One region of the Martinezella sp. CNPSo 3795 genome, then DNA from elsewhere that is predicted to be linked to it. Evidence: predicted binding sites of a transcription regulator. Region 1 holds the regulator's gene; each other region holds the start of a gene.

Region 1 (7,794 bases):
CGCTGCTGCTGCTCTGCTTGTCGGTCTTCGGCGCCTCCGCTTTCGTGCTGGGGCGGGTGAGGGCGGCCGCGCTGTCGGGCGGCAGGTCTTCGTCCATGCATTCCCGGCTCGGCTATCACGGTGCCTATGCCGCCATATGGGCGGTACTTCCGCCCCTGGCGCTCATCTGCGCCTGGCTGATCGTCAGTCCCATCGTCATCGACCGCCTGGTGACCAAATCCTTTCCCGAGGAGGTTCAGTCTCTGCCGCCGGCTGAGCTCAATCTCAGCTACGGCATGGTGCGCAGCATCGCCCGCGGCATGCGCATGCTCGATAGCCAGGAGCTTGCCGATGTCGATGGCGGCAAGGCCGATCTTCAGTTGCTGCTGGCGCAGAAGGGCGTTCCACTCGCCGTACGCCCCACGGGCTACATGATCGAGGCCGCGAATAGATATAATGGCATGCGCGAATTGAGCCGCATGGTCATGGCGGCGGCGGCGATCGTCCTGTCGTTGCTTTGCGCGGCCCATGGCCTTCACGCGATTGCGCCGCGTTTTCGCGCCCGCAACCGGGTCGAGCAAGTCATCCTCGGAGCCCTGATCGTTGCCTCCTCCATCGCGGTGCTGACAACGGTCGGCATCGTCGTTTCCATGCTTTCGGAAGCGGCGCGTTTCTTCAGTATGGTGCCGGCCAGCGAGTTCTTCTTCGGTACCGTCTGGGACCCGCGCTTCACCGGCGCCGGCGCGCAGACCTCGGGCACCTTCGGTCTGATCCCGCTCCTGGCAGGTACGGTCTATATCGGCTTCGTCGCCATGCTCTTTGCCGTGCCTATCGGCCTGTTCGCCGCGATCTACATGGCCGAATATGCCTCGGCTCGCGTTCGCTCCATCGCCAAGCCGATGCTGGAGGTTCTGGCCGGCATTCCAACGATCGTCTACGGCTTCTTCGCCCTTGTCACAGTCGGCCCCTTCCTGCGCGATATCTCCGCCGAGATCGACGGGCTTATGACCGGAAACTACAGAAGCTTCATCGAGGCGCAGAGCGTTTTGACGGCTGGCTTCGTCATGGGCGTTATGCTCATCCCTTACGTCTCCTCGCTGTCGGACGATATCATCATGGCCGTGCCGCGGTCGCTGCGCGACGGCTCGCTCGGCCTCGGCGCCACCCGCTCGGAAACGGTCAAGCGCGTCCTGCTGCCGGCCGCTCTTCCCGGCATCGTCGGCGCGCTGCTGATGACCGCGTCGCGGGCGATCGGCGAAACCATGATCGTGGTGCTGGCCGCAGGCGTTGCCGCGCGCATGCAGCTCGATCCCTTCGAGCCGATGACGACGGTCACGGTGAAGATCGTCAATCAGCTGACCGGCGATCTGGAATTCACCTCGCCGCAGACGCTCGTCGCCTTCGCCCTCGGCATCACGCTGTTCTGCCTGACGCTGTGCCTCAACGTCTATGCGCTCTACATTGTCCGTCGATACAGGGAGCAATACGAATGAGCGGCGTCGTATCTTCCTCTCAGCTCAACATGCCGCGCGGTCTGACGCCGGGTGCGTCTGTGCACCGAGATATCGGCATCAAGCGGCGCTATGCCGCCGAGCGTCGCTTTCGCGCCTATGGGATGACCGCCGTCATCTTCGGTCTCGTCTTCCTTATCATCCTGGTCTCGACCGTGGTCCGCACTGGTTATACCGCCTTTGTCCAGACTTCGATCACCTTGCCGATCGAATTCACCGAGAAGGTAATCGACCCGACGGGTAAGCGCATGAACGATCCGAAGGTGCTGATCGCTGCCAATTACCCCGTACTGGTGCGCGATGCGTTGGTGAAAGCGCTTGGCATCGATCCGGCCAATCGCACGCTTGTACGCGAGGCGATGGCGATGGTGTCGGACAGCGCCAGGATCGTGTTGCGCGACAGAGTCGTTGCCAACCCCTCTATCATAGGGACGACACAGAGCGTCACATTCCGGGCCAGCGCCAACATCGATTCCGCCAACAAGGGGCAGATCGATCTGACCGTCAGCGAGAAGGATCGCAAGATTTCCAACCGCCAGGTCGCATGGATGAAGCAACTCAGCGAAAGCGGCGCGCTTCATAAGGCCTTCAACAGCGGTCTCTTTCTGTCGGGCAATTCGAGCCGGCCGGAAGCCGCCGGGCTTGGTGTCGCGCTGATCGGCTCGCTCTACCTGATGCTGACCGTTCTCGTACTTGCCTTGCCGGTCGGCGTTGCCGCCTCGATCTATCTGGAAGAGTTCGCACCGAAGAACCGGCTGACGGATCTGATCGAGGTCAACATCAACAATCTCGCTGCTGTCCCCTCGATCGTCTATGGCCTGCTGGGTCTCTCGGTCTTCATCAACATGATGGGGCTGCCGCGCTCGGCGTCGCTGGTCGGCGGCCTTGTACTGAGCCTGATGACGCTGCCGATGATCATCATCGCCACGCGCTCCGCCTTGCGTGCAGTGCCGCCGTCGATCCGCAGCGCAGCGCTCGGTCTTGGCGCATCGCGCATGCAGATGGTCTTCCATCATGTTCTGCCGCTCGCGATGCCTGGCATTCTGACGGGCACGATCCTAGGGCTTGCCCATGCGCTCGGAGAGACCGCGCCACTGCTTCTGATCGGCATGGTCGCCTTCGTTGCCAATTATCCGGCATCGCCGCTCGATCCCTCGACGGCGCTGCCGGTGCAGATCTACATGTGGGCGAGCGAAGCCGAGCGGGCCTTCGTCGAAAGGACGTCCGGCGCCATCATCGTGCTCCTCTTCTTCCTCGTCGCGATGAACATCGGCGCCATCCTGCTGCGCCGCCGCTTCGAGCGGCGCTGGTAAGGGAGGGCGCACGAAATGAACATGATGACGGAAGCTGCCAGCGAAAGAGCCTTGGCCAAGAAGATGACGACGATCCCTTACAAGATGATCGGCCAGGACGTTTCTGTGTTCTACGGCGACAAGCGGGCGCTCTTCGACGTCAATCTGAAGATCCGCGCCAATACGGTCACGGCTCTGATCGGCCCTTCCGGCTGTGGCAAGTCCACCTTCCTGCGCTGCCTCAACCGCATGAACGATACGATCGAGACCTGCCGCGTCACCGGCAAGATCACGCTCGACGATCAGGATGTCTACGACGACAGCATCGACGTCGTGGAATTGCGCGCCCGCGTCGGCATGGTCTTCCAGAAGCCCAACCCGTTTCCGAAGTCGATCTACGAGAATGTCGCCTACGGCCCGCGCATCCATGGCCTGCATCGCTCGAAGGCCGATCTCGAGCATATCGTCGAAACCAGTCTGCAGAAGGCCGGTCTCTGGGGTGAGGTGAAGGATCGGCTCCATGACGCCGGCACGAGCCTGTCGGGCGGCCAGCAGCAGCGCCTCTGCATCGCGCGCGCCGTTGCGGTCAGCCCGGAGGTGATCCTGATGGACGAGCCGTGCTCTGCGCTCGATCCGATCGCAACCGCCAAGGTCGAGGATCTCATCCACGAGCTTCGGGAGAATTTCACCATCGTCATCGTGACGCATTCCATGCAGCAGGCCGCTCGTGTCTCGCAGCGTACCGCAATGTTCCATCTCGGCCACCTGGTCGAGGAGAACGACACCGATAAGATGTTCACCAATCCCGACGATTTCCGCACGCAGGATTACATCATGGGCCGTTTTGGTTGATGATGGCAGGCGCGCGGCTCCTTTCACACAGTTCACTTGAGGATAGAAAAATGGTCTCCACTCACATTCTCTCTGCCTATGACGAAGACCTGAAGTTTCTGACGCGCCGCATTGCCGAAATGGGCGGCCTGGCCGAGCAGATGGTTAGCGACAGCGTACGCGCTCTCGTCAACAGCGACGCGGCCCTGGCCCAGAAGGTCATCTCCGACGACGTCGTTCTCGACCATGCCGAGCGCGAAGTTGGTGACAAGGCGATCGTCACCATCGCTCGTCGTCAGCCGATGGCAGCGGACCTGCGCGAAATCATGGGCTCGATCCGCATCGCCTCCGATCTGGAGCGCGTCGGTGATCTCGGCAAGAATACCGCAAAGCGCGTCATCGCCGTTCAGGGCACGGGCGTGCCGCGTCGTCTCGCTCGTGGCATCGAACACCTCTCCGAACTGGCACTGAGCCAGCTCAAGGAAGTTCTTGATGTCTACGCCACCCGCTCGCCGGACAAAGCCGTGTCGATCCGCGAACGCGACGAGGAAATCGACGCCATGTACACCTCGCTCTTCCGCGAGATGCTGACCTACATGATGGAAGATCCGCGCAACATCACCACCTGCACGCATCTTCTCTTCTGCGCCAAGAACATCGAGCGCATCGGCGACCATGCCACCAACATCGCCGAGACGATCTATTACATGGCGACCGGTGCTCAGCCGGAAGGCGAGCGCCCGAAGGACGATACCGCCAACACCGTCGGCGCAGTGACGGAATAATCTGGAAGCGAAGAAAGGAGACCATAGGCGCATGGTTCCGAGAGTTGCTGTTGTAGAAGACGAGGAAGCGCTTAGCGTTCTGCTGCGCTACAATCTTGAGGCCGAAGGCTTCGAGGTCGACACGATCCTCAGAGGTGATGAGGCCGAGCTGCGTCTCCAGGAGCGCATCCCCGATCTCCTGATCCTCGACTGGATGCTCCCCGGCGTGTCCGGCATCGAGCTCTGCCGCCGGCTGCGTATGCGGCCGGAGACGGAGCGCTTGCCGATCATCATGCTGACGGCTCGCGGCGAGGAAAGCGAGCGCGTGCGCGGACTTTCGACCGGCGCGGACGATTACGTCGTCAAGCCGTTCTCGACGCCGGAGCTGATGGCCCGCGTCAAGGCGATGCTGCGGCGCGCCCGCCCGGAGGTTCTCTCCACGGTGCTGCGTTGCGGCGATATCGAGCTGGACCGCGAAACCCATCGCGTCCACCGCAAGAGCCGCGAAGTCCGGCTGGGGCCGACAGAATTCCGCCTGCTGGAGTTCCTGATGTCCTCGCCAGGCCGCGTCTTCTCGCGTTCGCAGCTGCTCGATGGCGTATGGGGGCACGATATCTACGTCGATGAACGCACGGTCGACGTCCATGTCGGCCGTCTGCGCAAGGCGCTCAATTTCTCCAATATGCAGGATGTCATCCGCACCGTTCGCGGCGCGGGCTATTCCATGGAAGCCTGAGCGGCTCGCCGCTCGGGTGTTACTAAATAGCGGCGGAAATAGAAAAACGGGCCTCGAGGGGCCCGTTTCTCTTTGTCTTGCGGTAACTTTCAGCCGTTGTTGCGACGGCGGTCATGCACCGGCTGGTAGGCCATGCGCTGATGATAGGTGCAGTAGGGGGACGAATCCGGGCTGTCATTGCCGCAGAAGTGGAAGTCGTCCTTCAGCGGGTCCCCGACCGGCCATTTGCAGGTGCGTTCCGTCAGCTCCGTCAGGCCGAGGCGGCGGGAGATCGGAACGACGACGTTCGATGCCGGGCGATACTGAATTTCATTGACGGAATCTATCTCGATCTCTTCCTTCAGCATGGTTGCACCCTGCTGGCGGGCGACCACGGTGCGGGTAGCGACGCGCGAGCCGTAGGTCGTTGCGCGGGGAGCCGCGGCACTGCGCTTTGGCGTGCGCGTCGCGGTTGCCGTGCCGCCCGCCTTCGCTCGGCCAGGAAGGTTCAGGCGGTGCACCTTGCCGATAACGGCATTACGGCTCACGCCACCGAGCTGCGCAGCGATCTGGCTGGCGCTCAACCCTTCGGACCATAGCTTTTTCAGCTTCTCGACGCGTTCGTCTGTCCAATTCATGCCCTGTCTCCGCTGTCGCGTTTCCGATGGCAGAATCCCTCACCATTGCCTCGCATGGGAACGAGGCGCGAAACGCTCTAAAATTGTGGTGACTAGTTCCGCCGCATGCAGTCTAGCAATTGCTTTTTAACCTAGTGTGAGGCTGACTCCGTGACAAGAGTCGCGAGAATCTTGAGGAATCGATTTCGAGGTTTTCCCCAACTTGCTGCCTAGGCGTGGCATTTCTGCAATAGGCGCCGCCGAACCTATCTCTTTTGCCCGCAAGCGCTATCTCGCACCTGCTAAAACGCCAGTTTTGTTGACATCGCGATGCAAAACATCAATAGTGCCCGGGCCGCCGCAAGGCGGCATTTTTGATTTTTTCGGACCCGTTTCATCAAATCGAAGCGATCGGTCCTTAAAGTTGTGATCAGGAGATATGGCCATGGCCGAGACCACGCCGCTTTATGACACCTATATGCGCGCTCCGTTACGGTTCGAGCGAGGCGAGGGCGTCTGGCTGGTCACCGAAAATGGCGAGCGCTACCTCGATTTCGCAGCCGGCGTCGCGGTCAACTCGCTCGGTCACGCCCATCCTCATCTCGTCGCCGAATTGAAGGCCCAGGCCGACAAGGTCTGGCACCTGTCGAACCTCTACGAGGTGCCCGGTCAGGAGAAGCTGTCGAAGCGGCTGACGGAAGCGACCTTCGCCGACAAGGTATTCTTCACCAATTCGGGCGCCGAGGCACTGGAATGCGCCATCAAGACGGCGCGGCGCTATCAATTCGCCAAGGGGCATCCCGAAAAGTTCCACATCATCACCTTCGAGGGCGCCTTCCACGGCCGCACCATCGCGACCATCGCCGCAGGCGGCCAGGAGAAGTATATCGAGGGCTTCGGACCCAAGGCACCGGGTTTCGATCAGGTACAATTCGGCGATCTCGATGCCGTGCGCGCCGCCATCACGGATGCGACGGCCGGAATCCTGATCGAGCCGGTTCAGGGCGAGGGCGGCATCCGTCCGGCCACCAACGAATTCCTGCGCGGGCTGCGTGAGATCTGCGACGAACATGGCCTGCTGCTGATCCTCGACGAAGTACAGTGTGGCGTCGGCCGCACTGGCAAGCTCTTCGCCTATGAATGGGCCGGCATCAAGCCTGATATCATGGCTGTCGCCAAGGGCATCGGCGGCGGTTTCCCGCTCGGTGCATGCCTTGCGACGGCAGAAGCCGCCTCAGGCATGAAGGCAGGCACCCACGGTTCCACCTATGGCGGCAATCCGCTCGCCATGGCGGTCGGAAATGCCGTTCTCGATATCGTGCTTGCCGAAGGCTTCCTGCAGCATGTGCGCGATGTCTCGCTGGTCTTCCGCCAGGGGCTCGCCTCGCTCAAGGATCGTTTTCCTGACATCATCGAGGACGTTCGCGGCGAAGGTCTGATGCTCGGCATCAAGGCGGCCATTCCGCAGGCAGAGCTGCTGCAGGCTATCCGTGCCGAGCATCTGCTCGGCGTGCCGGCCGGCGATAACGTCATCCGCCTTCTGCCGCCGCTGGTCGTCACCGCCGAAGAAGCACGCGAAGGTCTTGCCCGCCTGGAGCGTGCCGCCGAGCGTGCGCGCGCTGCCCGCACCAAGAAATCGGCTTGAGTTCAACGCCCGCTGACGGGGCGTTCCTGCCCCACGCGGGCGTTATTGTTTTTTCTGGAGCACAGGTAAGGACATGGCTTCTCCGAAACACTTTCTCGACCTCTCTGCCGTTCCGGCTGCCGATCTGCGCAACATCATCGATGACGCGATCGTGCGAAAGAGCGCGCAGAAGGCCGGCACTGCCGACAAGCCGCTCGCCGGCAAGATGCTGGCGATGATCTTCGAGAAGCCGTCCACCCGAACCCGCGTTTCGTTCGATGTCGGCATGCGACAGCTGGGCGGCGAGACGCTGTTCCTCTCCGGCACCGAAATGCAGCTTGGCCGCGCCGAAACGATCGGCGATACGGCCAAGGTGCTGTCGCGCTATGTCGATGCGATCATGATCCGCACGACCGATCATTCGCGCCTGCTGGAGCTAGCGGAACATGCGACCGTTCCGG
Region 2 (7,794 bases), on a different contig from region 1:
CGCTTCCGAAGACGACGCCGAACGGTCCTGGGATCGGGATCAGTGCCGGCAGCGAGAGAAAGAGGATGGTAAAGGCCATGCTCGTGTGCCCGAGGCCGCTGAGCACCTCGCCGATGGAGATGCCGCCCTGCTCATGGGTGAGCCTGGCGAGATGGTGCAGGCGAGTGGATGCCCTGTCATCATGCCCAGTCGTATCGGCAGCCTGTTCTGTCATCGGACATCACCAGATAAGGTCACCGGAATTTCTTGTTTGCACAAAGCGTCAGGCTTCATCGACACCTTCGCCCTTTCCCTGGATAAGCCTGATGACGGGCGCGCAGTCCGGATTGCTTTTATCGAGCAGATCGGCAGGGCTGCTCCAGCCGGTCGACAGGCCGATGACGGTTGAAATCGTCCAGAAAGTGTCTTCGGAGGCGCGTTGCGCCAGTGCCGGGACCTCGGACGAGAGACATGCCTGCGATTGCCTGATGATCCCGACAGGCTGGCCGGCGGCAGCGGCATGCCGCTCGATTTCGGCTTGAAGCGGGCCAAGGGCGAAAGTTGCAAAAAGGGCTGCGAGGAGATTGGAGATCATGTCTGTACCTTGTCGGAAATCTGTTTGAAGCGGGGAGGGAAGTGCCCCAAGCGGGGCACCTCATGGCGTCAGGCGCTTTCAGCCTTGTCGCGCGTCTTCAGCAGGCTCCAGCCGACGCCGCTTGCAATGATCGCGAAGGTGATGCCGAGCGAGAGGACGGCCGGGAATTTTTCGAGACCCAGCATATCGGCGACGAAGATCTTCGAGCCGATGAAGACGAGCACGACGGCGAGCGCGGGCTTCAGGTACCGGAAGCGGTGGATCATGGCGGCAAGCGCGAAATAGAGGGCACGCAGGCCAAGGATCGCGAAAATATTCGACGTATAGACGATGAACGGATCGGTGGTGATCGCGAAGATCGCAGGAACCGAATCCACGGCAAAGATGACGTCGGCGACTTCGATCAGCACGAGCGCCATGAAAAGCGGCGTGATGAACCAGACCATTTTTCCGTTCTGCGGATGCGGCTGCTTGACGAAGAAGCGCTCGCCATGATGGTGGTCGGTGACGTTGAAGCGGCTGCGCATGAAGCGTACCAGCGGGTTCTTTGACACATCCGGTTCGGTATCCTTCACGACCAGCATCTTGATGCCGGTGATGATGAGGAAGGCGGCGAAAACATAGAGCAGCCAGGAGAACTCGGCCACCAGTGTCGTGCCGACGCCGATCATGATCGCGCGCAGCACGATGACGCCGAGAATACCCCAGAAGAGCACGCGGTGCTGATAGAGGCGAGGCACGGCGAAGAAAGCGAAGATGAGGGCAATGACGAAGACGTTGTCGAGAGCCAGCGTCTTTTCCACGACGAAGCCCGTCATGTAGGCCAGGCCGGAATCGGCACCGAGATACCACCATACCCAGCCGCCGAAGGCGAGGCCGAGCGTGATGTAGAGAACGGAGAGTTTGATGCTCTCGCCGACACCGATCTCCTTGTTTTCCTTATGCAGCACACCGAGATCGAAGGAGAGAATGGCGATGACGAGCGCAAGGAAGCTTACCCACATCCAGAGCGGCTTTCCCAGCCACTCCACGAAGAGCAAAGACGTTTCCATGTCGGAAAACCCCTGTCGGCGCGGTGTCGGAAAGGTCCGACATCGCGAGAGCGCCGACGGCTCTCACCAGAGGGGCCCGGACCAGCGGGTTGGCCAATAGCTGGGAAGCCGACGTCGGCGTTTCAAGGGTTTGCGTGCATTTTGCAAAGACGACAATGTCACGTAGCGTCTAAGGGTTGGTTCGACCGATATGGATGCCGTAAACGCTTGCCCTTTCCTGCGCGACGAAATCAGCCAGGGCGGGAGGAATTTCGACCTGGGCGGTATGCCGCGCGAGAATATGGAATCCCTTCGGAAGACAGGTCGCGATGCGGCCGATGATCGTTTCATAATCGACGATCAATATCTCCTGTCCGGCCACAAGGTCGAACAGCAGCGGATCGTCGATCACATGCTCATTTTCACAAAACCAGTAAGAGGAGATTGTCAGGTCGGGAAGATACCCGATCTGCGCCGGCAGGCTTCGTTGCTCGAACTGGAAACGTCCCGGCAGGCCAGCCGCTGACATCAGCTCCCTGGCGAGAGCGAGCTGATGTTCGGATATGTCCAGCCCGTAAACCTCGAGCTCGGGATTTCCGGCAAGATAGGCAAAGGCAAGGCTGAAGGCGCCCGAGCCGCAGCCGAGATCGCATACCCTTCTATATTTGTGGACCGTTGCTTCGAGGCTGGTAAGTACCTGCAGGCACTTCAGTGAATTTCGCATTCCGAACGCACGCGTGAAGGCATCGGCGGAACGACTATAGTCGAATATCTCGATCTGGCGCCTGCTTTCGACAGCATTGCGCAAGGCAATGGAATCGTTGCTGGGATGGTATAGATGATTACATCTGAGCAGAACTTCGGCAAATTCTTCGAAATGCCGCGTCTGTACGTCCGTGCCGGTCATGCAAGCCTGTCCTCGCCAAGGATATTGTCTTTGGCGTGATTGGAAAGGCTGCATGCGCCGAAAGCAAGCCCTCAAAACTTGCCCATGATGCCCGGTAGGGCAAGGGCGCGCAACAACGATCATCGAACGTCGGCGCCGCCATGTCAGCCTTGCGGCAGGGCGATCGGAAATCCTTCGAAGGTCTTGAGAGTATCGAGGACGATTGCCGTCTTCACATGCTGGACCGATTCATGCGGAAGCAGCACGTCGTTGACGAAACGGGAGAGATCGGTAAGCCCGCGGGTGGCGACCTTCAGGTGATAGTCCATTTCTCCTGTCAGCGCATAGGCTTCCAGCACCTCCGGCAGACCGTTGATGAGCTGCGAAAACCGGCGGGCATTATCCCTGTTGTGGGTGGCAAGCGTCACCGAGATGACGACGAGCATGTCCAGCCCCAGCTTCTGCCGGTCGAGATTGGCCTGGTAGCTGCGAATATAGCCTTCTGCCTCCAGCCTCGTGCGTCGCCTCGAGCATTGCGACGGCGAAAGCGCAATGCGCTCGCCGAGCTCGTTGTTCGTCAGTCTGCTGTCTTTCTGAAGCTCCTCCAGCAGACGCAGATCCAATTTGTCGAGCTGTTCATCCATTGCACAAAACTCTGAGAATCCTCACGAAGCGTGTGTAGTATTCGCTTATCTTATGAGGATGGCAAGTTTGACATCATGAATGTCGGCTTAGCTTGCATGACGAAGGTTGCGCGGATTGTGTCGAATTGGAAAGAAGGTCCGTAGGTTCGGCTGGCATTTTAGATGCGGCACACACAATCAATCTTACTTACCGATCGTCGTTTTGGAATTAGCGGTTGAGAAAGTTGACTCCATTTTACGTGATTGTCATCTGGCTTTTATAAGTGGGGAGCGGGAAGCAACCAAACGCAGGGGGTATAAATGCGTAAACTTCTTCTCGCCATGATGTCTGCGGCCTTGATGTCCGGCGCAGCCCATGCAGCGACAGTCTATCCGTTGGACCGGGCAACGGTACTTGCCGGCTCTCCGTTCGATTTCAAGGTGGAATTCAACAAGGTCGTCAAGCCGGAAGACGTGAAGGTCACGGTCAACGGCGAAAGCTACGACGCGGTTTTCGGCAAGGCGGCTGATTTCGTCGCAGAAGAGAAGGGCGCTGAAGACAAGGTACTCGGATCGGCCCTGATCCTGCGCGGCATCAAGCTCGCAAAGCCCGGCCAGTACAAGGTCGAGGTTTCGGCCGGCGACGAGAAGAAGTCCGTCAACTGGGATGTCTATGGCACGTCGGCCACGCCGAAGGCCAAGAACATCATCTTCCTGCTCGGCGACGGCCTCTCTGTTGCACACCGAACCGGCGCCCGCATCATGTCCAAGGGCATGACCGAAGGAAAGGCCAATGGCCGTCTTGCCATGGACGATATCCCGCCGGTCGCCTTCATCGGCACCTCCTCGACCTCTGCGATTGCCACCGACAGCGCCAATACCATGTCGGCCTACATGACCGGCCACAAGTCGGCCGTCAACGCCCTCGGCGTCTACGCCGACCGTACGCCGGCAAGCCTGGACGACCCGAAGGTCGAAACGATCGGCGAGGCGTTGCGCCGCACCGGCAAGAAGTCGCTCGGCATCGTCACCACGGCCGAAGTCGAAGATGCGACGCCGGCAGCGCTCGTTTCCCATACCCGCAAGCGCGGCGACAAGGCGGAGATCGTCGGCATGATGTACGACGTCAAGCCGGATGTCCTGCTCGGCGGCGGCTCGGCCTATTTCCTGGCGAAGAGCGTTCCTGGCTCCAAACGCAAGGACGACAAGGACTATATCGCGCTCTTCAAGGATGCCGGCTATGCCGTTGCGACCGACAAGAACGAACTGGCGGCGGCTGCCGGCTCCAACCAGGACAAGCTGCTTGGTCTCTTCCACACCGGCAACCTTGACGTCACGCTCGATCGTGAATTCCTGAAGAAGGGCACCGTCGACAAGTTTCCGAACCAGCCGGGCTTGGTCGACATGACCAAGGTCGCGCTCGATAAGCTTGCCAAGAACCCGGACGGCTTCTTCCTGGTGGTGGAAGGTGCCTCCATCGACAAGATGAGCCATCCGCTCGACTGGGATCGCGCTCTGGTCGAAACCATCGAGTTCGACAAGGCCGTTGCCGTCGCCCGCGAGTTTCAGGCCAAGAATCCGGATACGCTTGTTGTCGTCACCGGCGACCACACGCATGGCGTTTCGATCATCGGCACCGTCGATGACGAAAAGAAGGGCACCGAGATGCGCGAGAAGGTCGGCACCTATGCGGCTGCCGGCTTCCCGAACTATGAGGACAAGGATGGCGACGGCTATCCGGATCGCGTCGACGTTTCGCGTCGCCTGTTCATGGCCGCCAACAATGGTCCGGACCACTACGAGACCTTCCGCCCGAAGCTCGATGGTCCTTTCGTGCCGGCTGTTCAGAACGAGAAGAAGGAATACGTCGCCAATGAAGCCTATAAGGACGTGCCCGGTGCCGTCTTCGTGCAGGGCAACATTCCGCGGGACGAGGACAGCGGTGTCCACGCCGTCGATGATGTCGTGCTGCAGGCGGCTGGTCCCGGCGCCGAAGGCTTCCGTGGCTACATGGAACAGAGCGATGTCTACCGTGTGCTGGCCGATACTTTCGCGTTCGGCTCCGAAAAGATGTAAGTTGTTATAGATCGTATGACCATGACAGGCGGCTTCGAGGCTGCCTGTCTGTTCACCTTTCATGAGGATATGCGATGTCCGGGGACAGGATCGCCACCATCAATCGTCGGGGCTTCTTGGCCGCTGCCGCGATTTTGCCGGTCATGGGCATTGCGGCACGTGCGAATGCCGCCGAGACATTGGGCTTCGGCGAACTCTATAAGAGCTTCGGCCCACTCGGGCTCGAATTTTCCGACAAGGTGAAGCAGCTGAGCGGCAGGGAAGTCGCCATCAATGGCTTCATGGCGCCGCCATTGAAGGCCGAGGCCGCTTTCTTCGTGCTCACGGAAATCCCGATGTCGCTCTGCCCGTTCTGCTCTTCCGATGCCGATTGGCCCGACAACATCATGGTCGTCTATCTCTCTTCCAAGCAGACATTCGTGCAGTACAACGCGCCAATCACGGCGCGGGGCGTGCTGGAATTTGGCTCGTGGACCGATCCGGAAACCGGATTCATCAGCCAGCTGCGTCTCCGCGACGCATCGTTCAGGACCGTCTGAACACATGCTTGCGCTCGATATCTCCGGTCTTGAAATGCAGTTTCCCGGCCTGGCCGCGCCGGTTCTCGCCATCGACCGCTTCCATCTGCCGGCGGGCGGCAGGCTTGCGATCACCGGTGCTTCAGGCTCCGGCAAAAGCACGTTCGTCAACGCCATTACCGGCTTGGAAGATGTCGGTAATGGCAGCATATCCTGGAGCGGCACGGAGATCACACGCCTGTCGTCCGGCCGGCGCGATGCGTTCCGCGCCCGCAATATCGGCCTTATCATGCAGGATTTTCATCTCTTTCCCGGCCTGTCCGCCTTCGAGAATGTCGTGCTGCCGATCAAGCTGACGCGGCGCCTTACGGCCAAGGAGCGGGAACGCGCACTTTATCTGCTGTCTGTCACCGGTATCGCCCGACCGCAGCAGAAGATCGAAACCTTGTCACGCGGCGAGATGCAGCGTGTTGCCGTTGCCCGCGCACTGCTGTCGCGTCCCGGCGTCATCGTTGCCGACGAGCCGACCGCCAGCCTCGATCGTCAGGCGGGTAGTGATGTCGCGGAGCTTTTGCTGCAGCTTTCGGCCGAGGAGGGGACGACGCTTGTCGTCGTCACGCATGACGCTGCACTTGCCGAGCGCCTTGGCCGCCGCATCAATCTGGCAAACGGGCGCATCGAGGAAGACAGCCAGGAGGTGGCCGCGCGATGATCACCTTCATTCTTGCCGACCTCAGGCGCTTCTGGAGCGGGGCGTTAGCGGTTGTCGTGCTGATTGCCCTGTCAGTCGCGCTGAGCGTGACGGTGACTCTGCAGGAGCGGGCAGTTCGCCTCGGCAGCGCACGCGCCGCGGAAAAGTTCGATCTGCTTGTCGGTGCTGCCGGCAGTGAAACGCAGCTGGCGCTTTCCGCCGTTTTCCTGCAGCCGGCGCCATTGCCGCTGATGGAGGGTGCCGTTCTGTCTCGCCTTGCCAGTGATTCGCGTGTCGAACTGGCGGCACCGGTCGGCTTCGGCGATTCCGCCTACGGACATCCGATTGTCGGCACGACCACGGGCCTCATTTCGTCCCTCTCGCCGTCGCTCTCGCAGGGGGTGATGTTCGCGCGTCTCGGCGAAGCGGTTGTTGGCTCGGATGTCGCCTTGCCGACCGGCGCGGAAGTCAAACCAATGCATGGCACGGCCGAGACCGGCGGCGAAACCCATACGGCCATCGCCTATAAGATCACCGGCCGCATGGCGCCGACGGGAACAGCCTGGGATCGCGCCATCCTGGTGCCGATCCGTGCCGTCTGGCAGTTGCACGGAATGCATGGCGCGGACCATCACGACGATGATGGCGACGAAGCCAATGTGCATGGCGCAGCCGAGCCGCATCAGCATGACGACGGGCGCGAAGAAGGCCACGACCATGAGCACGGTCATGTTGATGCCAATGCGCCGCTCGACGAGCATTTCGACGTGCAGACGCCCGGCGTTCCGGCCGTTCTGGTCAAGCCGAAGACGATTGCCGATGCTTATCGCCTGCGGCAGGAATACCGCACGGGTACGACACTCGGCATTTTCCCGGCTGAGGTGCTGACCAGGCTCTATGCAACGCTCGGCGATGCCCGCAGCCTGCTGCTGGCGATCGCATTTGGGACCCAGGCGATCGTGATTGCCGCGATCGTGCTGGTCACCATCATGCATGTCGGCTCGCGGCGCCGGCAGATCGGCGCCTTGCGGGCGCTTGGAACACCGGTCCGCTCGATCATCACGCTCGTCTGGGGCGAGCTCTTCGTCCTGTTCGCCGCCGGCATCCTGCTCGGTATCGCCCTCGGCTACGCGGCAGCGCTGGTTATCTCCGTCAGGCTGGCGGCAGCGACCGCCGTGCGCCTGCCCGTCGGTTTCTCTTTCGATGATCTCTGGCTTGTCGGAGGCTTTGCAGCCGTTGCCGCGATCATCTCCATCGTGCCGGCGTTCAGCGCGCTACGCTCCAGCCCGGCTGCCGCACTGCGCGCCTAAGAAAGTCTAGTCGTCCTTAAAACGGCGATGCGTCGCTGCGCTTCTGGCCACGTGCTCATAAATCCCGGTCATCAAGTCCAATGTG
Region 3 (7,794 bases), on a different contig from region 1:
ACGCCGGATGCCGGTGCGGTCGCTCAGCCGGCGCCGAAGCAGTAATCAACGGTTCGCCGCCGCAGCGGTTTCGACAGCTAGGTTTGTAGTTTTCGGTATCTGCGGCAAGCAGTTACAAATTCGAAGCCCGGATCGATTCCGGGCTTTTCTTTTTGGGTCTCGGCTCCCTATATGAGTGCCGACCCCCAATGGCGCTTCGCGCGCAACTTGATGTCTACAGGAGCGATCCATGCCTTCGTTTGATTTCGACCTTTTCGTGATTGGCGGCGGCTCGGGCGGTGTGCGCAGCGCGCGCGTGGCCGCATCGCTTGGCAAGAAGGTCGGGATCGCCGAGGAATATCGCTATGGCGGCACCTGCGTCATTCGCGGCTGCGTGCCGAAAAAATTGTTCGTCTACGCTTCGCAATATAGCGAGCATTTCGAGGATGCGGCCGGTTTCGGCTGGACGGTCGGCGACAGCAGCTTCGACTGGAAGAAACTGATCGAGGCGAAAGACAAGGAAATCGCCCGACTGGAGGGCCTCTATCGCAAGGGGCTCGACAATGCCAAGGCGGAGATCTTCGATACCCGCGCCGAGCTGGTCGATGCCCACACGATCAAGCTGCTGAAGACCGGCCAGACCGTGACCGCCGAGACCATCGTCGTTGCGACTGGCGGTCGGCCGAATCTGCACACGGCACTGCCGGGTCACGAGCTTTGCATCTCCTCGAACGAAGCGTTCCATCTGAAGGAACTGCCGAAATCGATCCTCATTGCCGGCGGCGGCTACATCGCCGTCGAGTTCGCCAACATCTTTCATGGTCTGGGCGTCGAGACGACGCTGATCTATCGCGGCGCCGAGATACTCTCGCGCTTCGATCAGGACCTGCGCAAAGGCCTTCACGAGGCCATGGAGGAGAAGGGCATCCGTATTCTCTGCCATGACATCATTGAGAATGTCGAGAAGGTAGAGGGCAGGCTCAGTGTTCGGACGAAGAACGATAAGCTCCTGACGGTCGATACCGTCATGCTGGCGCTCGGCCGTACGCCGAATACCGAAAATCTCGGGCTTGAGGCTGCCGGCGTCGCAATCAACGACCAGGGCGCTATTATCGTCGACGAATATTCGCGCACTTCCGTTGCGAACATCTACGCACTCGGCGACGTCACCGACCGGGTACAGCTGACACCGGTGGCGATCCACGAGGCCATGTGTTTCATCGAGACGGTCTACAAGGACAATCCGACCCGGCCGGATCACGAACTCATCCCGACGGCCGTTTTCTCGCAGCCGGAGATCGGTACGGTCGGCCTGACCGAGGAAGACGCTGCCAAGCGTTATCCGGAGCTCGAAGTTTACCGGGCGCAGTTCCGGCCGATGAAGGCGACGCTTTCGAGTCGAGCCGAGAAGATGATCATGAAGCTGATCGTCAACGCCGCGGACCGCAAGGTCATCGGCGCGCATATTCTCGGCCACGATGCCGGCGAGATGGCGCAGCTTCTCGGCATCACACTGAAGGCCGGTTGCACCAAGGACGATTTCGACCGCACCATGGCGGTGCATCCGACGGCGGCGGAAGAATTGGTAACGATGTATTCGCCGAGCTATCGCATTCGCAACGGCGAGCGCGTGTAACGCGCTCGTTTTGGCTCTGAGATCGACTGCACCATAAAAGATTCGCACAGTAGTTTGCCCGCCTTTGCAAGCGGGCGGCAAAGGTTTATAAGCGCGCGTTATTTACGACGACGGGCCGCCCGACCGAGATCGGGCGTACAAGCAGGTGAGTGAGATGGCACAGAATTGGACCCCGAGCAGTTGGCGGCAGAAACCGATCCAACAGGTGCCGGATTTTCCGGACAAGGTAGCGCTGGCAGAGACCGAAGCGCAGCTTGCAAGCTATCCGCCACTCGTTTTTGCCGGTGAAGCCCGTCGCCTGAAGGCGCATCTCGCCAATGTCGCAGAGGGCAACGGTTTCCTGCTTCAGGGCGGCGATTGCGCCGAAAGCTTTGCAGAACACGGTGCCGATACGATCCGTGACTTCTTCCGCGCCTTCCTGCAGATGGCGGTCGTGCTGACCTTCGGTGCGCAGCTGCCGGTCGTCAAGGTTGGCCGCATTGCTGGTCAGTTCGCCAAGCCGCGCTCGTCGAACATCGAAACGCAGAATGGCATCTCGCTGCCGAGCTATCGCGGCGACATCATCAACGGTATCGAGTTTACCGAGGAAGCACGCATTCCCAATCCCGACCGTCAGATGATGGCCTACCGTCAGTCTGCCGCGACGCTGAACCTGCTGCGCGCCTTCGCCATGGGCGGCTATGCCAACCTGGAAAACGTCCAGAAGTGGATGCTCGGCTTCGTCAAGGACAGCCCGCAGGGCGAGCGCTACCGCAAGCTTGCCGATCGTATCGGCGAGACCATGGATTTCATGCGTGCGATCGGCATCACCGCCGAGAGCAACGCAAGCCTGCGCGAAACCGATTTCTTCACCAGCCACGAAGCGCTGCTGCTTGGCTATGAAGAAGCCTTTACCCGCGTCGATTCCACGACCGGCGACTGGTACGCCACCTCCGGCCACATGCTCTGGATCGGCGACCGTACGCGCCAGGCCGACCACGCCCATGTCGAATATTTCCGCGGCATCAAGAACCCGATTGGTCTGAAGTGCGGTCCTTCGCTGCAGGCGGACGATCTGCTTAATCTGATCGACATCCTGAACCCGCAGAACGAAGCTGGCCGCCTGACGCTGATCTGCCGTTTCGGTCACGACAAGGTTGCCGACAACCTGCCGCGCCTCATTCGCGCCGTTGAGAAGGAAGGCCGCAAGGTCGTCTGGTCTTGCGACCCGATGCACGGCAATACGATCACGCTCAACAACTACAAGACGCGTCCGTTCGAACGCATCCTGTCGGAAGTGGAAAGCTTCTTCCAGATCCATCGCGCCGAGGGCACGCATCCGGGCGGCATCCATATCGAGATGACCGGCAAGGATGTGACCGAATGCACGGGCGGCGCCCGCGCGGTCGGCGCCGAGGATCTCCAGGATCGCTATCACACACATTGCGACCCGCGTCTCAATGCCGACCAGGCGCTGGAACTTGCCTTCCTGCTCGCTGAGCGGATGAAGGGCGGTCGGGACGAGAAGCGTATGCGCGCACACGGCTGAGCGAAGCCGCATTCATGATCTCTCGAACGGGCCGGCGAAAACCGGCCCGTTCGCTTTTGGGCTAGGAGCGATCAGCTTGGCTGAAAGACGCTTCAGTTCTTTGAAATTGACCCAACTTCCGTTCTCGGCAAGGCTGCCTCAAAATAAGGGGAGCGATGATGAGCCACGAACACACGGGAGCCTGCCTCTGCGGCAGTGTAAGTTTCAGGACGCACGGAAAACTGCGCGAAGTGGTCGCCTGCCATTGTTCGCAGTGCCGCAAACAGACCGGGCTCTATTATGCCGCGACCAATGTCGCACGCGAAAATCTTGTCATCGAGGGAGAAGAGGCGATCACCTGGTATCGTGCCAGCACATTCGCTCACCGCGGCTTTTGCAGGATCTGCGGCTCGGCTCTGTTTTGGGTGGCCGATGGCGCCGATGAAATATCGATCATGGCCGGTCTGTTCGATCAGCCGAGCGGCCTTGAGATGGGCTATCATATCTATTGCGCCGACAAGGGCGATTATTACGAGATCAGCGACGGACTGCCGCAATATCGGCAGGGGCGACCGGGGCTGTTGACGGCAGGCCCCTCCGATTGACCTTTAGATGGTGCCTTTTTCGGCAACGAGCTTGCTCAGTTTGGCGAGTTCTTCACGCACCACCGCAAGCTCGGTCAACACCTGCATGTCGATCTTCTGATGCAGGGACAGCACTTCCAGCTCGGACTTGAGATTGACTTCATAATCCTTGGCCGCCTCGAAACGATCCCGCTCGGCCTGCCGGTTCTGTGACATCATGATGATCGGCGCCTGAATCGCGGCGAGCATGGAGAGAACGAGATTCAGGAAGATGAAGGGGTAGGGGTCGAAGGCGTTCGTGGTGAGGAGGATCGTGTTGATGACGCACCAGAAGGCCAGAAACAGCAGGAAGGCGATAATGAAGGACCATGAGCCGCCGACACGGGCGATGCTGTCTGCGAGACGCTGCCCCCGGGAGGATTCCGCCGAGATGGCGGCGTTGATATCGGTGGAGATGATTTTCCGCTCGTGCGCCTTTTTAAGAACGCGCTTTTCGATATCGCCGAGCTGATCGGCTGTCTTGTCAAAATGCAGATGAACGAAGTTGGGAAGATTATGCATTGGGAGGGCTCCAAGGTCCTTGTGGCATTGAATGCAACTATTCGACCAATGGGGAAAAATGCAACGAGGGAAGGGTTTCAAACTCGATTGCGCATGGAGCTGCTGCGCGTACTGTTATCGCAAAAAAACACCCGCACTAACTCATGTTTATAATGGGCTAGCTGTCTTCCTGGCCCATTAGCTCCGCATGAGACGGGAAGAAGCGCTCCAAACCATATTGGTGGCCGAACATCATGTCGTGCTGCAGATAGCGATAGTCGCGCACGGTCGGGTCAAGCTCCGGCTCCTTGCGGCCCCAATCGGGGAAGGTCTGGCTGTCGCGGGTTGCCAGCTGATAGCGGTCGACGATGTTGTATTTCTTCTGCACGCGGCCGAGAAAGCCCGTATAGAAAGGATGCTCATAGCCTGCCGTTTTCAGCAGGTGATAAGGCAGCTGCGAGGGGCTGATGGTACCGATGTCCTTGCGAACGCCCTTCTTGCTCGACCAGACGACGAGCGGCGTTTCGTGCTCCTTCTTCATGACGTCGAGCGGCGCCTTGCGGGTTGCCACCTGCTGCGGCATGTAGCCGGTGTTTGGATAGACGCTGCCGAGCGGCGGCAGATGATCGCCCCAGAGGACGATAATGGTTTCCCGGTCGCGCTTTTCGGCCCAATCCATCAGCATCTTCAGGCTGTCATCGGCTTCGCGAACGCCCTGTGCATAGGTAGCGAGCGCCGCACGGTCATCGTCGTTCAAATTGCCCGCGATATCGACGGTATTCTCAGAATAGCGGTCGGCTTCGTAAGGCCCATGTCCCTGAAGAGTGACCGCGAAGAAGAAGAAGGGACGCTCGGCGGCGTCTCCTTCGCTCATGATTTCCTTCATAAGGGAGTCGTCGGCTGCGAACATGCCGCGTTTATCCATGGGCGGCAAAGTCTCCTGGGTATGAAATTCTTCGAAGCCGAAAGCCCTGTAGACCTCGTTACGGTTCCAGAACCAGCCGCTGAAGGGATGCAGTGCGCGCGCCGTATAGCCTTCGCCGCGGAAGAAAGTGGCAAGCGACGGCAGCGGGCGGCGCACATATTGCTGATAGGGAATGCTGCCATAAGGGAGAAAGGCGTTGGAAAAGCCCGTCAGTGCCTCGAACTCGACATTGGCGGTCATGCCGCCGAATTCCGGCGAGAAGACATTGCCCGATTGTCTGGCGCGGATCGTCGGCATCGGATCCGGTGTGAAGGCGATGTTGGAAAGTCGCGTCGGATCCCAGAGGGATTCGCTCATCAGCATGATAATGTCGGGCTTTTGGCGCGGACCGGAGAGATAGCCGTAATTTCTTGCGGGCATGGTGTCGATGGCGCCAGCGCCGTATCCGGCCGGTGACTTGATGTCGGCCATGGGCAGGTTCAGCGCGAAGGCGACGATGAAGCCGTTGTGGTTGTAATTTTCCGTCTGGTCCCAGACGATCGGTATGATCCCCAGCTTCTCGCGAACATAGGAATATTGTGTGGGGTCCATCTGTGAGGCGAAAAGTGCTGCCAGCGGCAGGCAGATCGAAAGCCGGGCAAGGCGCTCGTTTCGCGAAAGTGCGACCGTGTGGCTCCGGATATAGCGCCAGAACAGGATCATGGCGCCGGTGCCGGCGATGATGCCGATTGCCAGGGCAATCGCCGTCCAAGGGCGATCACGTACCATGACCGGCATCAGCTCCATGATCTGCCGCCCAAACAGGAAGTCCGAAGGGTAGAGCGGATCGGAGAGAAAATTCTGCTTCTGGCTGGAAATGAAGGCCGGTATGAGCAGCACTGGAGCGACGATCAAAGCGGATAGATGCGCGCGACCGATCAAGGCATCCAGTGTCAGCATGGTCAGCATGACAACGCCGATGGTGGCAAGGCCCGGACGGGACGGGGAAAGGAGATAGGTCCAAGCGGAGGCGAATTCGCCGCGTGCAACCCATTCGACCGTCATAACGATGGACAGGGAGAAAAGGAGGGTCAGCGTAAGGCTCAGAAGCAGGCGCAGAGCGGCAGACTTCTGTTTTGCCGCGCCGATCTTCTGGAAAAGGGCAAGCTTGCCCGCCAAGGCGGACTCGATGACCAATGCGACCAATGCTTTCTCCAAAAGCTACAAAATATTCATATAAGTGTCACGCTTCTGTCATGAATTCTTCATGAACTGCAAGGCTGGCCTGGTATTTTTTGGGGCAAAAATACCTCCTCTGCGCGTAGTGCGATCTTTGATGCGTGTGCGGGAAGGAAGGCGGTTGCGGAAGAAAGATGGCATCGCTAAATGTATGGCATGACAGAGCAAAGCCAGATTACCCACACCATCCGCATCGCCGTCGCGCAGCTCAATCCGACGGTCGGCGACGTCTCCGGCAATCTCGCCAAGGCGCGTGAGGCCCGGGCCGAAGCGGCGCGCGAAGGCGCGCAGATCGTCCTGCTGACGGAGTTGTTCATTTCCGGCTATCCGCCGGAAGATCTCGTGCTGAAGCCGGCATTCATCCGCGCCTGCTGGAAGGCGGTGGAAGCTCTGGCTGCCGATACGGCCGATGGCGGCCCTGGCGTGATCATCGGCTTTCCCCGGCAGGACGAGACGGGCCGCTACAATTCGATTGCCGTTCTCGATGGCGGCAAGGTGATTGCGATCCGTGACAAGGTAGACTTGCCGAACTACGGCGAGTTTGACGAGAAGCGCGTGTTCGATCAGGGCGCCATGCCCGGTCCGGTCAATTTCCGCGGCGTGCGACTGGGTATCCCGATCTGCGAGGACATCTGGGGCGAGCTCGGCGTCTGCGAGACGCTGGCTGAAAGCGGTGCGGAAATCCTTCTGTCGCCGAATGGCTCGCCGTACTATCGCGGCAAGGTCGACGTGCGCCATCAGGTCGTGCTGAAGCAGGTCATCGAGACGGGCCTGCCGATGATCTATGCCGCCCAGCTCGGCGGCCAGGACGAACTGGTTTTCGATGGCGCCAGCTTCGGTTTCAATGCCGACAAGACCCTGGCCTTCCAGATGAGCCAGTTCGAGACCGCGCTGGCGGTGACGACCTGGAAGAAGAATGGCGATGGCTGGCATTGCGCCGAAGGGCCGATGGCCCATATTCCGGAGGGCGAGGAGGCGGATTATCGCGCCTGCCTGCTGGGCTTCCGCGACTATGTCAACAAGAATGGCTTCAAGTCGGTCGTGCTTGGCCTGTCCGGCGGTATCGACTCTGCGATCTGCGCGGCGATTGCCGTCGATGCGCTTGGCGAAGAGCGTGTGCGCACCGTCATGCTGCCCTATCGCTATACCTCGCAGGATTCGCTGAAGGATGCGGCCGATTGCGCCAAGGCGCTCGGATGCCGCTACGATATCGTGCCGATTGAGGATCCCGTTACCGGCTTCAGTTCGGCTCTGTCCGATCTTTTCGAAGGCACGGAAAGCGGCATCACCGAGGAAAACCTGCAGAGCCGCGCCCGCGGCACCATCCTGATGGCGATCTCCAACAAGTTCGGTTCGATGGTGGTGACGACGGGCAACAAGTCGGAAATGTCTGTCGGATACGCCA
Region 4 (7,794 bases), on a different contig from region 1:
CTACGTCTTCTCCGGCCCCACCGGCGTCGGCAAGACCGAAGTCGCCAAGCAGCTTGCCTCGTCGCTCGGCGTCGAACTGCTGCGCTTCGACATGTCGGAATATATGGAGCGTCACACGGTTTCCCGTCTGCTCGGTGCACCTCCCGGCTATGTCGGCTTCGACCAGGGTGGCCTGCTGACCGACGGCGTCGATCAGCATCCGCACAGCGTGGTTCTGCTCGACGAAATCGAGAAGGCGCATCCGGATATCTTCAATATCCTGCTGCAGGTCATGGACCATGGCGCGCTGACCGACCACAACGGCAAGAAGATCGATTTCCGCAACGTCATCCTGATCATGACGACCAATGCGGGCGCTTCGGAAATGGCCAAGGCCGCCATCGGCTTCGGCTCGTCCAAGCGTACGGGCGAGGATGAAGAGGCGCTGAATCGCCTGTTCACACCGGAATTCCGCAACCGTCTGGATGCGGTCATTCCCTTCGCGCCGTTGCCGACGACCGTTATCCACAAGGTCGTGCAGAAGTTCATCATGCAGCTGGAAGCGCAGCTTTCCGAACGGAACGTGACCTTCGACCTGCACGAGGACGCCATCGCCTGGCTGTCCGAGAAGGGTTACGACGACAAGATGGGCGCCCGTCCGCTGGCGCGCGTCATCCAGGAAAACATCAAGAAGCCGCTGGCGAACGAAATCCTCTTCGGCAAGCTGAAGAAGGGCGGCGTGGTCAACGTCACAGTCGGCAAGAAGGAGGACGGCTCGACCGGCATCTTGCTCGAGGCGATCGCCGACACCGCTCCGATCCGGCCGAAGCCGGAAGCCGAAGTAGGTGATGTGCCGGCTGAGGTGGAAGAGGATGACGGCGACGTCACCGTCAAGGCCAGAAGCCGCGTCGGCAGGGCTGCGACGGCAGCCGACAGCCGCCGCTCGGCCAAGGCCTCGCCTTCGAGCGAAAGCGGCGAGTCTGACGGCAAGTCACCGCGCAAGGGCGGAGGCACGGTTCCGAAGGTTCCGCGCAAGTAATCACCGATCGGTGATTTGAGGAAAAATGAAACGGCTGCATTGGAGACAATGCAGCTGTTTTTATATGGTTATAAGGAATACCTCATAAATGAGATGAGGTTGCCGGGATCAAGCCAAGGCTTCCATGATCTTTCTAGCGTTTTCCGCCAATACAGCGCCGTCTTCCATCTTGCCCGAATGCGGCTTCAACGCCACGCCCTCAAGGCGCGGGATAACGTGGAAATGCAGATGGAAAACGGTCTGCCCCGCAGGCGGCTCGTTAAACTGCGCGATATAGACGCCGTCGGCATCAAAGGCTTCCCGAACGGCGACAGCGATCTTCTGCACCACAGTGATTGCCTGCTGCAATGCAGCCGGGTCGGCATCAAAAATATTGCGCGAGGGTGCCTTCGGCACGACAAGCGTATGGCCAGGCGACTGCGGCATCACATCCATGAAGGCGACCGTGTGCTCATCCTCGTAGACGCGATAGGAAGGAATATCGCCCTTCAGGATCTTTGCGAAGATATTATTGTCGTCATAGGCGGGGATGGTCATCCGGTATCTCCTCGTCTTGCGTTTATGGTTATCCCATACGGCTAGATATCTTGCCGTTCGCCTTTGCGGAAGGGGCTGTGCTCGGTGAGAATTTCACTCATCTCCTCTACCTGTTCCCGCTCATGCTTCAGATAGTCCGCAACGGCGCGCCGCAGGCCCTGATGGCCAATGTAATGCGCCGAATGCGTGATCACCGGAAGATAGCCGCGCGCCAGCTTGTGCTCGCCCTGCGCCCCGGCTTCCACCCGCTTCAGCCCCTTGCTCAGCGCAAAATCGATTGCCTGGTGATAACAGACCTCGAAATGCAGGAAGGGATGATCCTCGATGCAGCCCCAATGGCGGCCGTAAAGCGTTTCGCCCCCGATGAAGTTGATGGCGCCCGCGATATAACGTCCTTCGCGCTTGGCCATGACGAGCAGAATGTCGTCGGGCATGCGCTCGCCGATCAGCGAATAGAATTTTCGGGTGAGATAGGGGCGGCCCCATTTGCGGCTGCCGGTATCCATGTAGAAGGCAAAGAACTGGTCCCATATGCCTTCCGTCAGGTCGCTGCCGGTCAGCCAGTCGATGGTGATACCACGCTCGACCGCCGCGCGCCGTTCCTTCTTAAGCGCCTTGCGTTTACGCGATGCCAGCGTCTCCAGAAAGGCGTCGTGATCGGCATAGCCCTCGTTGATAAAGTGAAATTGCTGATCGGTACGATGCAGATAGCCGTCGCCTTCGAAGACCGAGGCTTCCTCTTCAGGCAGAAAGGTGATGTGCGCTGAGGAGACGCCGAGCTGCCGGGTGACTTCCTTCAGGCTTTCGGCGAGCGCCGGCTGCAGCACGTTTCGATCCTGCCCCTCGGCCACCAGCAGCCGCGGCCCGGTGGCGGGCGTGAAGGGAATGGAGCATTGCAGTTTCGGATAATAGCGTCCGCCGGCACGCTCGAAGGCATCGGCCCAGCCATGGTCGAAGACATATTCGCCCTGGCTATGGCTCTTGAGGTAGCCGGCGACGGCACCAAGCAATTCGCCGCTTTCGGTTTCCAGCAGCAGGTGATTGCCGAGCCAGCCGGTCTTGTCGGTGGCGGAACCGGACTCCTCAAGCGATGAGAGGAAGGCGTGCGAGACAAAGGGATTGTAGGGCAGGACGCTGCCGGTTCTGGACGCTCCGGCCAGCTTCGACCAGCTCTCCGGGGCGATATTCTTGAAGGATCGTTCGACTCGAATGGATAATTCGTCTGTCATCAAACTCTTGCGCTTGAAAGGAAAGAAGGGGCTCTCACCGCCGCGCCATCCGCCCGAAGGTCGCACTGTCGGCGCAGCGGCAATTTGGGTATGCGCAAAGCCTCTTCTTCAATCGATGCCGATTTACGAGGCCAGGCGCGGATCAAAACCTTCGAAGGTCATCTGGTCTGCATTGGCAAATGTATGTTTGCGGGCCGCTTCGTCGCGCACGGTCCAGGTGATGACCGGAATACCGCGCTGGCGTTGCGCCGTAACAAAGGGGTTCGGCAGGTGGCCGTAGAAGTACGAGATGAAGTCTAGCCCAAGATGCATGGCTTCGTCATGCTGAAAAAACGTCTCAGGCTTGTTTCCTTCAGCCGTCAGTCCGACAGGGTAGGGCGCTTCCAGCGCCTTGAGGTCCTTGAGCAGCCAATGATCGAAGCTCATCAGCGCCACATGCCCCTTGTAGCCTTCCAGCACTTCGAGCACGGATTCGGCAAAGCCATCGTCATCGCCTTCGCGCCCTTTCAGCTCCAGCACGAGCGGCACCTTGCCGTCGCAGAGCCGCAGGAGCTGCTTCAGCGTCGGGATCTTGTCCTTGGTACCGCCGACCGACAGCAGCCCGAGCTCGGCCGAGGTGCGTTCGCGCACTTCGCCCGGCAGATTGCAGACGCGCTGGAGGTCGTCGTCATGAAAGACCACCGGAACGCCGTCGGAGGCGTAGTGCAGGTCGCACTCGATGGCAAAGCCCGCCTCGATGGCGCGGCTGAAGGCGGAGAGTGTATTTTCCCAGACTTCCTTGTTCATGTCATGATAGCCGCGGTGAGCGACTGGACGCTCGGTCAACCAGGCAAGCTTGCTCATTATGCAATTTCCAGAATGGCATCGATTTCAACGGCGGCATTGAGCGGCAGGGCGGCCATGCCGACGGCGGCGCGGGCATGCTTGCCGGCTTCGCCAAGCACGTTTGCCAGAAGATTGGATGCGCCGTTGATCACAAGGTGTTGTTCGACGAAATCGGGCGTCGAGGCGACGAAGCCGTTGAGCTTGATCAGCCGCTTGATCCGGCCGAGATCGCCGCCGAGGGCAGCTTTCGCCTGGGCGAGAATATTGATGGCACAAAGCTCGGCCGCCCGCTGCCCGCCGGCAACATCGACATCCTTGCCGAGATGACCCGTGACGCCGATCTTGCCGTTTTCCATCGGCAGCTGTCCCGACAGGTAGAGAAGATTGCCGCTGATGACATAGGGAACGTAGTTGGCGGCCGGTGCTGCAGCTTGCGGCAGAACGATGCCGAGTTCCTTCAGGCGGCCCTCGATAGCGTCGGACATTATTCATCTCCCGTTTTGTTGTAAAAACTTCAAAAATCCGGCATCAAGACTAAATTCGGTCACTTAGGATCGGCAGCCTCGTTCAGCCGAAAGCGTTCTTATAACATCGCGTGCGAGTCCAACAGGAGATAATGAATGTTCCGCTCGAGTCTTGCTGCTACCGTCGTTTCGGGCCTGAGCATTCTGTCACTGGGAACCTCGGCAGCCCATGCTGCCGGTCCGAGCGGGCTGATCGCGCATCGCGCCGTCTATGATCTTGAACTGAAGGATGCCTCCGATCGCTCCGGCATCTCCGGCATGGTCGGCCGCATGGTCTATGAGTTCGAAGGCTCCGATTGCACCGGATTCACCACCAATTTCCGCTTCGTGACGAAGATCGATACGGGGGACTCAACGCGCGTCAGCGACCAGCAGACGACGACCTTCGAGGATCTCGGCAAGCGGCTGTTCCGCTTCGAGACCAAGTCCTATACTGACAGCCAGCTCGACAAGGATGTGCGCGGCGCCGCAAGCGACGACCAGAAGGGCATCAAGGTCGACCTCACCCAGCCGCAGAACAAGCAGGTCCAGATCATCGAGAGCCGTTTCCCGACGGAGCACATGCTCGACATCATCCACAACGCCAAGCTCGGCAAGAACTTTTTCGAGGCGCAGGTTTTCGACGGTTCCGACGATGGGGACAAGCCGCTGATCGCCACCACCGTCGTCGGCAAGGAACAGACGCCGGCGACCGATGATCCCGATGCCGACAAGGCTGGCGCCTTCTCCAAGACGCCTTTTTGGCCGGTGACCGTGGCTTATTTCAACGAAAAGTCCACCGGCGACGCCATGCCCGTCTACCGGATGTCCTTCAAGCTCTACGAAAACGGTATCACGCGCGACCTCACCATGGATTATGGTGACTTCGTGCTGACCGGCAAGCTCACCAAGCTTGAAGTTCTCGGTACGAAGGCGTGCCAATAGACTCTCGTTCAACGTGCAAAACCTCTGTCATAAAACTGTGATCCAAGTTTCACTATTGTGTGAAACGATCGACACGCAGAAGTAAGTGCATATTCCCTCTGCTTCGATCTGAAATTGTAGTGGGGCGCGCGAGGGCATCGTCTTGGGGCGATTGGCAATTTTTGCGGTCGGCTCCCGAGTCTATGGACGAGAAAGCACGACCTATGAGCAATACCGGTATCTCCACGAGTTCCAATAACACGCTGCCGGTCGTCACGGCCGATCCGGCGGAAATCGCCCGCATCGGCGACAGCATAGATCTGACCGACAGGGCCGGCATTTCCGTCTATGGCGACCGTGCCCAGCAGGCCGTTTCCGATTATTCCGATCGTATCCTGCGCGAGGTGCGCAACCGCGATCTCGGCGAAGTCGGCAAGTTGCTGACCGATATCATCGTCAAGTCGAAGAAGCTCGATCCTGCCTCGTTGAAGGACGAGGGCTTCCTATCGCGGATGTTTTCCTCGTTCAGGGCGAAGCTGGAGCGTTTCAAGGAGCAGTTCGAGGACGTGGCTGGCCAGATCGACCGCATCGGACTGGAGCTTGATCGCCACAAAGACATTCTGCGCCGCGATATCGCTCTCCTCGATGACCTGCATGAGGAGACCAAGCAATCCATCGTACAGCTCGACGCCTATGTGCAGGCTGGAAAGACGTTTGCCGAGCGCTTCCGCGCGACGGAGCTTCCCCGGCTGAAAAGTGCCGCTGATGCGGCTTCGGCCAATCCCGGCGGCGGCATGCTGGAAGCGCAGGTCTATCAGGACAGCCTCCAGGCTCTCGACCGGTTGGAAAAGCGGGTCTTCTACCTGCAGCAGGCGCGCCAACTCGGCATTCAGCAATTGCCGCAGATCCGTATCGTTCAGGCCGGTGACGAAACCCTGATCGAGAACCTGCAGGCGACGTCGGCACTGACCGTGCCGGCCTGGAAGCAGAAGATGGTGATCCTGCTGGGCCTGACCCAGCAGAAGTCCGCGCTCGAACTGCAGAGGACCGTCACCGACGCCACCAACGACATGATCCGCCAGGCATCGAAAATGATGAAGGATCAGGCGATTGCCATAGAACAGCAATCGCAGCGCGGTATCGTCGACATCGACACGCTTGCTGCCGCCAACCGCGATCTGATCGACACGATCGGTGGCGTCCTGAAGGTGCAGGAGGATGGCCGCGCCAAGCGGGCCGAGGCCGAGCAGCGAATGCAGAAAATGACCATTGAGCTCAAGAAGGCGATGATCGAGGCGCGGTGAACCCATGGCAATCCGCACTTTTGCTACCGCGCTGACGCTGGCAGGCACACTCCTGTTGAGCAGCTGCAATGTCGGCGAGCAGGTCTCGAAATTCTCGATCATTTCCGGTTCTGAAAACACCGTCCTGCAGCCGATCGTCGAAGAGTTCTGCAAGGAGAAGAAGGCGACTTGCAGCTTCAGCTATGAGGGTACGCTGGATATCGGTCTGGCACTCCAGAGCGAACAGGGCGTCGAACAGGATGCCGTCTGGCCGGCGTCGAGCGTCTGGGTCGATATGTTCGACACCAAGCGTCGCGTGAAGTCGCTGACATCGGTCGCGCAGATGCCTGTTATTCTCGGCGTGCGCAAATCCAAAGCCGAGGCGCTCGGCTGGGTCGGCAAGCCGGTCTATATGAAGGACATACTGGCGGCAGTGAAAAGCGGTTCGCTGAAGTTTCTCATGACATCGGCCACGCAATCCAATTCCGGCGCCAGTGCCTATCTTGCCATGCTGTCGAGTGCGCTCGGCAACAAACCGGTGATAGAGCCGGGCGATCTCGACAAGCCGGATGTCCAGAGCACGGTTCGCGCGCTGCTTGGCGGTGTGGAGCGTTCTTCGGGCTCGTCGGGCTGGCTTGCAGATCTCTATACCGACTCCGCCGGCAAGGGTGTGCTTTACGACGCCATGTGGAATTACGAAGCGATTCTGAAGGAAACCAATGACAAGCTTGCCGGCATGGGCAAGGAGCCACTCTATGCCATCTACCCCGCCGATGGCGTCGTCGTCGCCGATTCGCCTATCGGCTTTGTCGATCATGGGCGAGGGCAGGAGCTCGAGACCTTCTTCAACCAGCTCGTCGACTATCTGCGTTCCGCGCCAGTGCAGAAACGCATTGCCGATACGGGTCGCCGCATCCCGCTCTCCGATATTGCCGCCAAGCCGGACCTGACTTGGAATTTCGATCCGACCCGGATCGTGACGGCCATCCGCATGCCGGAGCCTGCCATGATCCGCCAGGCGCTTGATCTTTATCAGGTGGCGCTGCGCAAGCCTTCGCTGACGGCTCTCTGCCTCGATTTTTCCGGCTCGATGGCGGGCAAGGGCGAAGAACAGCTTCAGGCGGCCATGCAATTCCTGTTCAACCCGGAAGAAACAGGCAAGGTCCTGGCGCAATGGACGCCAGCCGATCGCATCCTGGTCATTCCCTTTGACGCCAATGTGCGCACCACGATCGAGGCGACCGGGAGGCCCGATCAGCAAAAGATGTTGGTCGAAAGGGTCTCGCGTCAGCATGCGGGTGGAGGTACTGATATGTATGCCTGTGCGAGCAAGGCGCTCGACTGGATGAAGTCGACGCAAGAGCTGTCATCCTACTTGCCCGCGATCGTCATCATGACGGATGGAAAATCCGATGATGGCAATGGCTATTTCATGAGCCGCTGGGCATCTGTAAGCCCGCATGTGCCAGTGTTCG

The links. Region 1 encodes PhoB, which activates phosphate uptake and scavenging genes when phosphate is short. Its sites were predicted from a motif close to TGTCATNNANCTGTCAT; they were not measured.
Positions count from the first base shown of each region.
Region 2: AC13QY_RS01535 (alkaline phosphatase) is a predicted target of PhoB. The motif match lies at 3,380-3,396, and genes of this name have one in related genera.
Region 3: AC13QY_RS14995 (LTA synthase family protein) is a predicted target of PhoB. The motif match lies at 6,392-6,408, and genes of this name have one in related genera.
Region 4: AC13QY_RS22935 (toxic anion resistance protein) is a predicted target of PhoB. The motif match lies at 5,083-5,099, and genes of this name have one in related genera.

Region 1 is NZ_JBXSOQ010000005.1:118,134-125,927, reverse strand. Features, by position in the region: gene pstC (phosphate ABC transporter permease subunit PstC) at 1-1,472, shown strand, start outside; gene pstA (phosphate ABC transporter permease PstA) at 1,469-2,803, shown strand; gene pstB (phosphate ABC transporter ATP-binding protein PstB) at 2,819-3,634, shown strand; gene phoU (phosphate signaling complex protein PhoU) at 3,685-4,398, shown strand; gene phoB (phosphate regulon transcriptional regulator PhoB) at 4,430-5,113, shown strand; gene AC13QY_RS16200 (GcrA family cell cycle regulator) at 5,203-5,730, opposite strand; gene AC13QY_RS16195 (aspartate aminotransferase family protein) at 6,155-7,354, shown strand; gene argF (ornithine carbamoyltransferase) at 7,428-7,794, shown strand, end outside.
Region 2 is NZ_JBXSOQ010000001.1:309,118-316,911, forward strand. Features, by position in the region: gene AC13QY_RS01510 (exopolysaccharide biosynthesis protein) at 1-214, opposite strand, end outside; gene AC13QY_RS01515 (hypothetical protein) at 263-574, opposite strand; gene AC13QY_RS01520 (TerC family protein) at 643-1,626, opposite strand; gene AC13QY_RS01525 (SAM-dependent methyltransferase) at 1,796-2,512, opposite strand; gene AC13QY_RS01530 (Lrp/AsnC family transcriptional regulator) at 2,656-3,135, opposite strand; gene AC13QY_RS01535 (alkaline phosphatase) at 3,436-5,190, shown strand; gene AC13QY_RS01540 (hypothetical protein) at 5,265-5,729, shown strand; gene AC13QY_RS01545 (ABC transporter ATP-binding protein) at 5,734-6,420, shown strand; gene AC13QY_RS01550 (ABC transporter permease) at 6,417-7,709, shown strand; gene AC13QY_RS01555 (winged helix DNA-binding protein) at 7,716-7,794, opposite strand, start outside.
Region 3 is NZ_JBXSOQ010000004.1:329,427-337,220, forward strand. Features, by position in the region: gene AC13QY_RS14970 (DUF2059 domain-containing protein) at 1-45, shown strand, start outside; gene gor (glutathione-disulfide reductase) at 230-1,615, shown strand; gene AC13QY_RS14980 (class II 3-deoxy-7-phosphoheptulonate synthase) at 1,770-3,143, shown strand; gene AC13QY_RS14985 (GFA family protein) at 3,302-3,727, shown strand; gene AC13QY_RS14990 (DUF1003 domain-containing protein) at 3,731-4,267, opposite strand; gene AC13QY_RS14995 (LTA synthase family protein) at 4,425-6,356, opposite strand; gene AC13QY_RS15000 (NAD+ synthase) at 6,546-7,794, shown strand, end outside.
Region 4 is NZ_JBXSOQ010000009.1:85,961-93,754, reverse strand. Features, by position in the region: gene clpA (ATP-dependent Clp protease ATP-binding subunit ClpA) at 1-1,018, shown strand, start outside; gene AC13QY_RS22960 (HIT family protein) at 1,127-1,555, opposite strand; gene AC13QY_RS22955 (GNAT family N-acetyltransferase) at 1,597-2,784, opposite strand; gene AC13QY_RS22950 (glycerophosphodiester phosphodiesterase) at 2,908-3,627, opposite strand; gene AC13QY_RS22945 (RidA family protein) at 3,627-4,094, opposite strand; gene AC13QY_RS22940 (cell envelope integrity EipB family protein) at 4,230-5,057, shown strand; gene AC13QY_RS22935 (toxic anion resistance protein) at 5,261-6,340, shown strand; gene AC13QY_RS22930 (VWA domain-containing protein) at 6,345-7,794, shown strand, end outside.